Regions from separate parts of the Shewanella sp. 10N.286.51.B8 genome, predicted to be linked through region 1. Evidence: predicted binding sites of a transcription regulator. Region 1 holds the regulator's gene; the other holds the start of a gene.
The links. Region 1 encodes sigma-54, which starts transcription at its own class of promoters, with help from an activator protein. Its sites were predicted from a motif close to GTTGGCACGNNNNTNGNNT; they were not measured.

Region 1 (5,472 bases):
AATGATTTTACCAATGCCACTTTCTAACATTAATAACCCCAATACGCTGGCAGCACTGGCTTGTTTCTCACCTTGGATAAGGGTGATAGTTGCGTCAAACTCGGTAGCTAAAATTGCCAATTTAGTCGCCGCTCGCGCATGCAAGCCTAGCTTGTTACTGATGGTAATTTGCTTTGAATAGGCCACCGTTTTGGCTGGCGTTGTGGTTAGCTTATTCAATGCCAAGCTCTCTATGGCGGGCGCTGACTTTGTGCTTAGAGTTGTTGAAACGTTTAGCGAGCTGATCGGCAATATAAACCGAACGGTGCTGACCGCCGGTACAACCAATGGCAATGGTCAGGTAGCTGCGGTTATTACGCTCTAAATGTGGCATCCAAGTGTCAAAAAGGTTTTCAATTTGCCAGATAAACTTATTCACCAAAGGCTGTCGCTCTAAGAACTCTTGCACGGGCGCATCTAGGCCTGTGTAGGGCCTTAACTCAAGCTCCCAGTGCGGATTCGGTAAAAAGCGCACATCAAACATAAAGTCTGCTTCAGCCGGCATGCCATGCTTAAAGCCAAATGACTCAAAATGTACCACTAATTCTTTATCAACACTGCCTAGCAAGATTTGCCGAACATGATCGCTCAATTCGTAGATATTAGTTTGCGAGGTGTCGATATAGTGATCAACCATTTTGGCTATGGGTTCGAGTAACCGCCCCTCAAGCTTAATGGCTTCTTGTAACGAAATTTGATTCTTAGACAGTGGGTGTAATCGGCGGGTCTCACTAAAACGCTTCAGTAACACTTTATCGTTGGCGTTTAAAAAGAAACTGGTAATGCTGGTATCGTCAGACAGTAAAGCAATTTGCTCTTTGAGTACTTTGCCTTGCTCTTCGATATTACGCACATCGACGCTAATGGCGACAAGCTCGTTACTATCTTTAAGCTGTTCAAGCAGGCTGCCAATCAGTGGCAGTGGCAGGTTATCAACACAGTAATAACCTAAATCTTCAAGCACTCTCAGTGCGACTGATTTTCCTGAACCTGAACGTCCCGATACGATGACAAGTTTCATGCAGTAATAACCTGATAAAGTTCTGTAGCGTCATGACTCTTTCGAAGTCGTTTAAGTATCAATTTATCACTGAGTTTCTCTGCCATGCTAGATAATGTGCTTAGGTGTTGCTGGCACTGATCTGCAGGTACAAGAAGCGCAAATAAAATATCTACAGGTTGCTTGTCTATGGCATCAAAGGCGATTGGCTCTTCGCATTTGATTAAAATAGCAATGGGTTCTTCGATATTATCTAAGCGCCCATGTGGAATTGCTATGCCATTTCCTATACCTGTACTGCCCATTTTTTCACGCGCTATTAGACTTTCAAAAATAGCCTGTGAAGAAAGGGTTGGGTACTGGGCAGCCATTAAATTGCTGATTAATTCCAGTACCTTTTTCTTACTGCCCGGAGTGGCACAGGTAGTGCACGCCGGCTGCAGGATGGTACGAAGTTCCATCGTTAATGCTTAGTGAGTTTCTCTTTATGTTTAATTACCTGACGGTCTAGCTTATCTATCAGGGCGTCTATTGCCACATACATATCAGCGTTACGCGATACAGCAAACACTTCACCGCCTTTTAGGTGCAGTTTGGCTTCGGCAATCTGTTGTAGCTTTTGAACATCGAGCACAACGTGAACATTATTGATCTGTTCGAAGTGTCGTTCAAGCTTTGAAAATTTTGTTTGCACGTATTCCCGTAAAGATTGAGTTATTTCAATATGGTTTCCAGTCAGGTTAATTTGCATAGGTCATCCTCCAATAACAAAAGTTATAAGCTTTTGCGTTGGTTTGAGGGAGGGATGAGCATTGCCTCTCGATATTTGGCTATCGTACGTCGAGCAACGTTAATCCCTTGTTCAGCCAATAGTGTCGCCATTTTACTATCACTAAGAGGCTTTTTCGGGTTTTCTGCAGCTACGAGCTTTTTAATAAATGCGCGAATTGCTGTAGAAGAGCATTCTCCACCATCATCGGTACTTACATGGCTTGAGAAAAAATATTTTAGTTCAAAAAGTCCACGGGGGGTATGCATGTATTTTTGGGTCGTGACCCGTGAAATGGTCGACTCGTGCATTTCAACCGCTTCAGCAATATCATTGAGCACCATCGGCTTCATGGCTTCTTCACCGAACTCAAAGAAACCTTGCTGAAATTGTACGATACAGTTAGCCACTTTTAGTAAGGTTTCATTACGGCTATCGATGCTTTTGATAAACCATTTAGCTTCTTGTAAATGACCACGAATAAATTGGCTGTCAGCTTGGCTTGAACCGCCTTTGGCCATAGCTGCATATTGCTGGTTAACGCCAATTTTAGGCATGTTATCGGGATTTAGCTCGACCACCCAGCGACCATTCTTTTTAAGTACAGTAACATCAGGAATGACGTACTCATCTTTAATGGGGGTAATTTGCAAGCCTGGACGTGGATTGAGCGTTTGAATAAATTCAATGGCTTCACGTAAATCATCTTCTTTAAGCTTGGTTTTACGCATCAGTAACCTAAAGTCACGACCGGCGATTAAATCAAGATGATCTTTAATCAGTAACTTAACATTATCTATGCAAGGAATTTCATTAGGGTATTGGCCTAATTGAATTAATAGACACTCACTTAAATCTCGCGCTGCAATGCCGACGGGATCGAAGTGTTGTACCCGTTTAAGTACAGCTTCAACTTCATCGAGTTCGATATCGTCAGTGCCTAAGGATTGCAAAATGTCTTCAACGCTCTGGGTGAGGTAACCGCGCTCATCAATGGCATCAATAATGGCGGTTGCAATCACTAAGTCATTTTCAGAAAAGGGAGTGAGGTTTTTTTGCCATTCAAGATGCTCATACAAGCCTTCACTGGTTTCGCCTTGAAACGGCATATCATTACCGCTCGATACTGCGCCAGAGCCAGAAGTAGGCGAGGCGGTATACACCTCATCCCATGTGGTATCCATAGGGAGTTCTTCAGGCATAGAATCTTTAGTGAGCGATTCAGTGGTATCAACCGTTGAGGTGTCTTTTTCTATGGTGACTTGGCTATTATCACTAAAATCGGTGTCAGTTTGCAGGGCGTTTTCTTTTACGGGCTCTTTGGCTTTAGTGAATTCGTCTTCAAGCTCTAATAGCGGGTTTGAATCAAGTGCTTGTTGAATTTCTTGCTGTAGCTCCAATGAGGAAAGTTGCAATAAGCGAATCGCTTGTTGCAACTGTGGGGTCATGGTTAAGTGTTGACCCATTTTGAGTTGGAGTGAGGCTTTCATGTACCGCTTGTCCCTAATTGAATTACATCATCGCGACGAACAGTGTGGGCGCTAGTTTATGATCCTAGAAAAATAGACTAGATTAAGGTTTGTTGTTGGCCGCGAATGCCATACTAAAAACTGAATAGTGCTAACTATAGCTTGAATTGTTCACCTAAGTATACCGACCTAACTTGCTGATTGACTAAGATCTCAGCAGGTGTTCCTTCAGCAATCAAGTTTCCGTGACTCACAATATATGCTCGCTCACACACATCAAGTGTTTCACGGACATTATGGTCGGTAATTAGCACCCCTAAACCACGGCTTTTAAGTTGTTGAATAATTTTCTTGATGTCGATTACTGAGATAGGATCTACCCCTGCAAAAGGTTCATCTAATAAAATAAACTTAGGATTTGCCGCTAATGCGCGTGCAATTTCAACTCGGCGACGCTCGCCTCCCGATAACGCCATACCTTGGCTATCACGGATATGAGTTATGTTAAATTCTTCTAATAAATGTTCCAGTTCTTCAATGCGCTGCTCATTTGATAAGCTTTTGCGAGTTTGAAGCACTGCCATTATATTATCGTGTACTGTGAGCTTACGAAAAATACTGGCTTCTTGAGGTAAGTAGCCAATGCCTTTTCGGGCGCGCAAATGCATTGGATCTGCGGTTAAATCATCTTCATCGATCAGAATGCGGCCCTTATCACTTTTGACTAGGCCTACGACCATATAAAAGGTGGTGGTTTTACCCGCACCATTAGGGCCAAGTAAGCCAACAATTTGGCCGGTTTTTACCGTCAGGCTGACATCTTTTACTACCTGGCGACTTTTATAACTCTTAGCGAGATTTTCAGCGGTTAACGTAATTTGGGTCATTAGTCATTTTGCTCAGCTGCTGGGGCTGACAATGTCGCCTGCGCCTCAGCGTTAAGTGATTCAGTTACTTCGGGTGTTTCAGTTGAGTTCACAGCCTCTACAGCAGATAAATTGTTGTTTTCAATTATAGCTGGTGGCGTGTCATCACCGGGTTTAGCGCTGTCTGGTAAATGTGGTTGCTCATCTTTTTTCTTTTCAGAATCAATCAAGTCTGGGTGACTTTCTGGTTGAAAAATAGTGATAACCCGATCTTCACCAGTACCGGTGCTTTCAGCAATTAACTGCTGCTTTTCAATGTTGTAGCTAATTAGGTTACCAGTAACCTGGCTACCCGCTTGGTCCAATTTAGCATTACCCGTTAAGGTTAAAATGCTAGTGGCAAGCTCATATTTAATTTCATCGGCACTGGCAGTACCAATACGGCCATCATCTAACTCTTGGGAAAATGTCGCAGGGTTACCTGTGGCAACCATGGTTTTTTGGGTGCCGCTTTCGGTGCCAAATGCGCGTAATTCGTCGGCATTAATGTTAATCGACCCTTGAGTCACATTAACTGGGCCATAGAAGATGACCTGATTGTTTTTTATGTCAGCTTTTTGGCTCACAGCTGCGACTTTAAGCTCTTGCTGTAAATCGCCTTCTTTTGCATAGGCGCTGGCAATACTGACTACACTGAGTAGTGAGGCAATCAAAAGTTTACTTTGCTTCATACGTTCCTTCTACTTGACTTAAAAGTTCAAGTTCTTGAGCATTTAAATCAGCATACAGGCCTAAACCTTGTATATTAAAATCTGACCCAGTAACAAAAATTTGTCTATCTGAGGTCAAAATCATGGTGTTCATATCGAGTGCCAACATGGTGGTTGTCAAAGATTGTAATGGCTCGTCGATGTTTATTGCATCAATAATAACATTATTTTCTAAAACTACTTTGCCTGTTTCATTATTCAGCTTGCCTAAATCTGCGCTTAATTGCCATTCGGCTTCACCATTTTCAGGATAAATAAGGTAGACAGGCTCAGTAAACATGGTTTCATTACTTTGCTGAAAGTGCTCCATGTATTTCGCTGAGACTCGGCTTTGCACTAAACCTTGCTCATTAAATTCAGTGGTGCGTAAGTCATTGGCGATAAAATCAGGGCGAGCAGGGGCAGGCAATTTACTTGCCTCCATCTGACTACGTTTAACTTGTACTTGCCAATAAAGGACTAAGGCTGCGCCAAAAAATCCGATAATAGCGAAGGTCACTCGGCTCATATACTCATTCCGTGGGCATTTTCAAACTTATCTTGGCTAAGTAATAGCAAA
Region 2 (5,472 bases), on a different contig from region 1:
GTGTGATATCTTGATAAATACAACCTAACTGCTGAATTAGCTTTTGCTTAAGTGCATTAATGTCTGCCATTTTGACCTCTTCAAACCTGCGAGCTTGCCCTGCTCGCGGGTATCCTAAAATCTCACTCATAATTACATAAACTCTGCATTATCAGCCTCTACCGCTTCTTTGAGCTGCTCAAGCACATCAGGCATAGCGCTGATCACCCGGCTCCATGTTGGCATAAAAGGGGTTTCCATTGGGTTATCAAGAAAACGCTGCCCAGCGGTCACAATATTTTGGGCAAACATTTCTACGGCTTTTTCTTCAGTATGGATATCGGTGGTGAGCCCATTCATAAGCGCATCATTATGGTAAGTTTCCACATAATCGAGGGCGATACGATAATAGGTCGCTTTTAGGGTTCTAAAGGCTTCGGTACTAAAGGTTTCCCCTTGGGTAGCCAATTTACGATAAAACGCCTTGGTGATATCAATCGACATTTTTGATAAGCCCGCTTCCGCATTATCTAGGGATAAATCCTGATGTTTGTGATCGTAATTATCCGCAATGTCCACCTGACAAATACGGTTATGAGCATAGTTACGATGCATCTCACTCAGCACCCCAATCTCTAAGCCCCAATCACTGGGAATACGTAAATCGTTTAACACATCACGTCTAAATGAAAACTCACCGGCTAATGGATAACGAAAGCTGTCCATATATTCTAAATAATCATTATGACCCACCACTCTTTGTAAGGCTTTAATCAATGGCGTGACCAATAGTCGAGACACGCGGCCATTAATTTTGCCGTTGGACATGCGGGCATAAAAACCTTTACTGAACTCGTAATTAAACTGTGGATTGGCCACCGGATATAACAATCTTGCCAGCAGGGATTTTTCATAGGTGACAATATCGCAATCATGCAGTGCCACTGATTCCGTTTTGCCGGACGCCAAAATATAACCCATGCAGTACCAAACGTTACGGCCTTTACCGAGCTCTTTCGGCGCAAGGCCCAACTCACTTAATTTAGCATCAAGGGCTTGCAGTCTGGGGCCGTCATTCCAAAGTACTCTATGGTGTTGTGGCAGCTGATTAAAAAAACCCAGCGCCTGTTTATATTGCTCTTTATCGGCCCTATCAAGCCCAATCACAATTTCATTTAAGTAAGGCACGTCTTTTAATTTACTAATAATTGCAGGTAAGGCTTCACCCTCTAGCTCTGAATACAGCGAAGGTAAAATCAGCCCTAACGGCCGCGTTTTAGCAAATTTAAGTAAGTCCTGCTCCATCTCTTCATGGGTACGCTGGGTCAGATTATGTAGGGTAGTCACTATGCCATTTTGGTAAAAATCAGCCATGTTATGCCTCCTCAAGCTTCAATGATGTTGAAGAATTTGGGTTTAAAAACAAAGCTTCTAGGCATTCTGCCCAGCCTTTAGGGCCGTATTGGCTACTTTGAATCGGTGTTGATGTGGTATCGATTTTTGGAAAAGTATGAGTGGGAGATTTAATTTGAATGGCAATATCAGCCGCCTCTAGCATGGCGCTGTCGTTACCACTGTCACCGAGGGCAATGGTTTGCACGCTGGTTTGATAAGCATTGGCATATTGCTGGGCTAACCAGTCCATGGCGCGGCCTTTATCTGTATGGCCGCCAACATGTAAGAAACGCCCGCCTTGGAGCATATTCACGCCTAGGCTATTCATATGGGCCATAAAGGCTTGCTTTCGAGTGTCATCACCGGTCCACAATAACGGCTCAGAGTAATGCCTTACCAAGGCCAGTGTGGCTTTTTCTGGGGTTAAATCCGTTAGCTCACAAAGCTCTTCGGCTGTCAGAGATGAAAAACCAAGGTAATCTTCTGTAAATGCTTTGGCCTCGGTTTCCAGTAAGGTTAACCAATGGCTTCTTGGCTCACAAAATTCTTTTACCCAATAATACCCTTGGGTAAAGGTGTCTTGAGGCTGAGTGTCAAAGTAACCAATGGGAATGTAGATCACTGCGCCATTTTCTGAAATAAACGGTGAGTTAAAACCAATGGTTTGCTGAAACTTTTCCATTTCGGCAAACGTTTTACTGGTATTAGGGATAATAGGAATTTGCTTTTCATTTAATCCTTCAATTACCGCTATTGCGCTGGAGAAACTGTAATCAAAGTGATCAAGTAAAGTACCGTCCATGTCTGTAAATATTAGCGGTCTTGTGGTCATATTTATTCCCTTCCATTACCTAAACAATTATTCAACTGCCTAAAAATGTTTCAGGTTACATGCCAGCTTTTGGCGCTTTGCACTAAAATGGTTAGAAACCAAACATTAGACACTGAATTTATTGATTAAATAATTTATCCGAAGGGAAAGAACACATTAAAAAAAACACAGAAATGGATCATAAATGCAGGATTTTGAAACAAACTTTGCACCATTACGGTGCAAAGAGAGCGTTAAAGGTTAGCTAATTACACTTGCTAATAGGACTGCATTAGCCAAGCTGTTTTTGGTAAGGGTTATGCGCACTCAGCAGCAAGGTGCACTTTATTTTTACCTGCATATTTAGCTCGGTACAGTGCTTCATCTGCTATTTTTGCTAAATCAAATAATGACTTAGTGCTATCAATATTATTTACCACTCCCATGCTCACCGTTAAATCAAGACTAATATCGTCAAAGTGAAACGCTCGAGATGCTATGCCGTGACGCAAACGCTCTGATATCGCAAAGGCTTGATCCATATTAGTATTGGGTAACACTATCAAAAACTCTTCACCGCCGATCCTACCTATCAAGTCACTGTTTTTTAATAAGGCTTTTGCTCTTTTTGACAGCGATTTTAGCGCAAGATCGCCCACATGATGCCCATAAGTGTCATTAATGGTTTTGAAGTTATCAATATCAAACAGGATCACTGCCAAAGGTTGCTGTTTTTTTGCCGCTTTTTCAACGAGGCTCTGACCTTGGGTAAAGGTTTGGCCACGATTATAAAGCCCGGTAAGAAAGTCAATTTCTGCACGAAATTTTAACGATCGCCGCGAGAGCAATAGGAAAATAATCAAGGTTAATAACACCACAGCAGAAACAAAAAGTAGCATCAGATTAAGCTGATAAATACGCTCTTTATCTTCAACTGCTACCAAGTTTAATTCATTAATAGCAAGCCTATTCGCCAGTAATTGATTTTCAAAATTGACCAATTGGTCATTATGACCAAGCGCAGAAATGATAACTTGGTTGCTAATGACGCTTTGGTGCGCCTCCCTTTCTAAATCAATGACATCAAGCAGCGTATTAACGGCCTCAATGGGCTTAGCCTCATCCATCGCAATTATGGCATCGGCCTGTAAAATCATGCTTTGCTGGTTTTGACTAAAGTGTTTATCTTGTTTGAATGCGCGCGCCATTTCAGCCGCTTTTACTGCATCACCAATTCTTAAATAAGCTAACGCCAGATATAAGTAATTGCTGGTTTTAAAATAACTTTCTTTGGAAGTGTGGTGTAATGCAACCGCTTTTTCTAAATGCTCAATAGCAAGGGGAAAATCATTCATTCTTAGCGCCACGCGGCCGCTATTTAGATGCGCGAAAAATAATAAATCTTTGTAATCTTTAGCTTCATTGGCCAAAGTGAACTGCACCGTCAGGCTTTTCTGAGCTTTATCCCAATCCCCTAGCTTTAATGCCTCGCTAAGCATATTGTGTTGCATATTGAACATGTCTTCTTTGTCATTAATACGCTGCCAAGTCAGGTAGGCTTTTTCAAAGTTTTCATACCCTTGTTGATGTAATCCCACACGCCGATAAAGATTACCTGTCGCATTATAAATCAAAGCTTTACGGTTTAAGTTTAGCGCACTACTTTTATCAACGACTGTCAGCGCTTCGCTTAATAAATCAATGCCCTGTTGAACCGTAGTAGGCTCTGTATAACAAAAAGCATTTTGAGTTAATGTCTTAGCGAGTAATTCTGAGTTGTTATGCTGACGAGCATAATGGAGCGCGAGTGTTCTATCTTCACAGTAAACCGCAGGATCGTTAGTTTGGAGATATTTAGCAAAGGAGCGCTCTAAGTAGCTATCAATTAAGATATCAGTCACCGCCAAAGAGCTAACCAGCGCGATACCCTTATCATAACTGGCTATAGCTAATTCCAACTGGCGAGTTTTTTCGTACTGCTGGCCATAAACAAAATAATACTTTGCTTGAGATTCAGCATCAAAGTTGCTGCCTGTAAGATCAAATTGGTCTAATAACGCAATCGATTCTGCAGCAGAAAGCCCTTTAATTGATTGTTCTAATTTGAGGAAAGCATCATTGGCAACAGCACTCAAGCTTGCTAAAAAAAGCATACTGCACAGCCATGGGATAAATCTTCTCATCTACAAACAATCCATTTTTCGTTAGCTAAATAGCACTTTTGTAGTATATCGACTTAGGCGTAATATGGAATGGCTTCGCAACAAAACTCACAACCACCTACAAATTGATACAAATAGACTAACAGAACTGATACACAAGTAACTTAAACCCGATAAGCCCTTAAAAAATGCACTAGGCATAACAGCAAGAGTTAACGATGAATAGAGTCTGGGTTTACTTAGCATTGGCTAATGCTTGAGATGAATTATCTGAGTTTGCGAGAATCGTTTTGTGAGGCCGATAACAGCCATCACAAATTATTTTTTGCCATAAAAATAGTCAAAAATAACGATTTTAATGCTGTAAATTGGCGTTATTTAACAGAGCTTGGTTCGCACGATGAAGAGTAGCTGTCGAGTTCAATTAACCCTTTGAGGATAATGCCGTGATAGCGCGCTTTAATCAGTTGATAATCCATATCTGCCGCAAAATAGTAGGTGACATCTTCATCGCCAGTTTGCTCCACGGGGATCAAGGTTAACTCCCCCCAAGGTGCAAGTGTAACCGTTTGCTTTTGCTGCACATAAAACTGGTAGGGCTCGATGCCATCAGAGGCTTGCCTTACTAAGGCGAATTGCTGCCGACCTTGTAATAAATGCTCCCGAATTTGAATCGCCAAGGTATCCACATCACGCAAAGGGAGTTCTTTTGACACATAGGTATCCACATCGCCATCAATATCGACCCGCGACTGTCGCCCTGCGTCATCAAAAGTGACTTGCATATCCCGTGAGCGAAATCCTGACACTTGTTGATGAAACTCATCCGTTAACCATTCATTAGTTGCATCAGACCAAGACAGTTCTGCCCGCTGCTGATATTGGGTGCCAATGCCTAAAATACTGGCTTCACTGTTTGACGTTACTACCGCTGATTTGCCTTGCCAATGCTCAGTTCTGGTCATTTCGCCAGTGTGTATCCCATTAAGATAAATGCTGTAATGAGCATTACGGCTGCATTGCTGGTCTGTTTCATTAGCAAGAGATTCACTAGCAAGGGCATCTTTGACGATGGCTTCATTGGCCAATGCATCACTAGCAGCTGCCGCATACAGTATGGCGAGC

Region 2: AB4160_RS13975 (HAD-IIB family hydrolase) is a predicted target of sigma-54. The motif match lies at 2,255-2,273, and genes of this name have one in related genera.

The regions. Positions count from the first base shown of each region.
Region 1 covers NZ_JBFRKG010000008.1:37,203-42,674, reverse strand. The annotation lists gene AB4160_RS04205 (HPr family phosphocarrier protein) at 1-186, opposite strand, end outside; gene rapZ (RNase adapter RapZ) at 212-1,060, opposite strand; gene ptsN (PTS IIA-like nitrogen regulatory protein PtsN) at 1,057-1,500, opposite strand; gene hpf (ribosome hibernation promoting factor) at 1,503-1,790, opposite strand; gene AB4160_RS04185 (RNA polymerase factor sigma-54) at 1,814-3,298, opposite strand; gene lptB (LPS export ABC transporter ATP-binding protein) at 3,433-4,164, opposite strand; gene lptA (lipopolysaccharide transport periplasmic protein LptA) at 4,164-4,874, opposite strand; gene lptC (LPS export ABC transporter periplasmic protein LptC) at 4,861-5,421, opposite strand; gene kdsC (3-deoxy-manno-octulosonate-8-phosphatase KdsC) at 5,418-5,472, opposite strand, start outside.
Region 2 covers NZ_JBFRKG010000035.1:82,528-87,999, forward strand. The annotation lists gene AB4160_RS13965 (sugar phosphorylase) at 1-70, opposite strand, end outside; gene AB4160_RS13970 (glycosyl transferase) at 133-1,353, opposite strand; gene AB4160_RS13975 (HAD-IIB family hydrolase) at 1,355-2,206, opposite strand; gene AB4160_RS13980 (diguanylate cyclase) at 2,503-4,338, opposite strand; gene AB4160_RS13985 (hypothetical protein) at 4,722-5,472, opposite strand, start outside.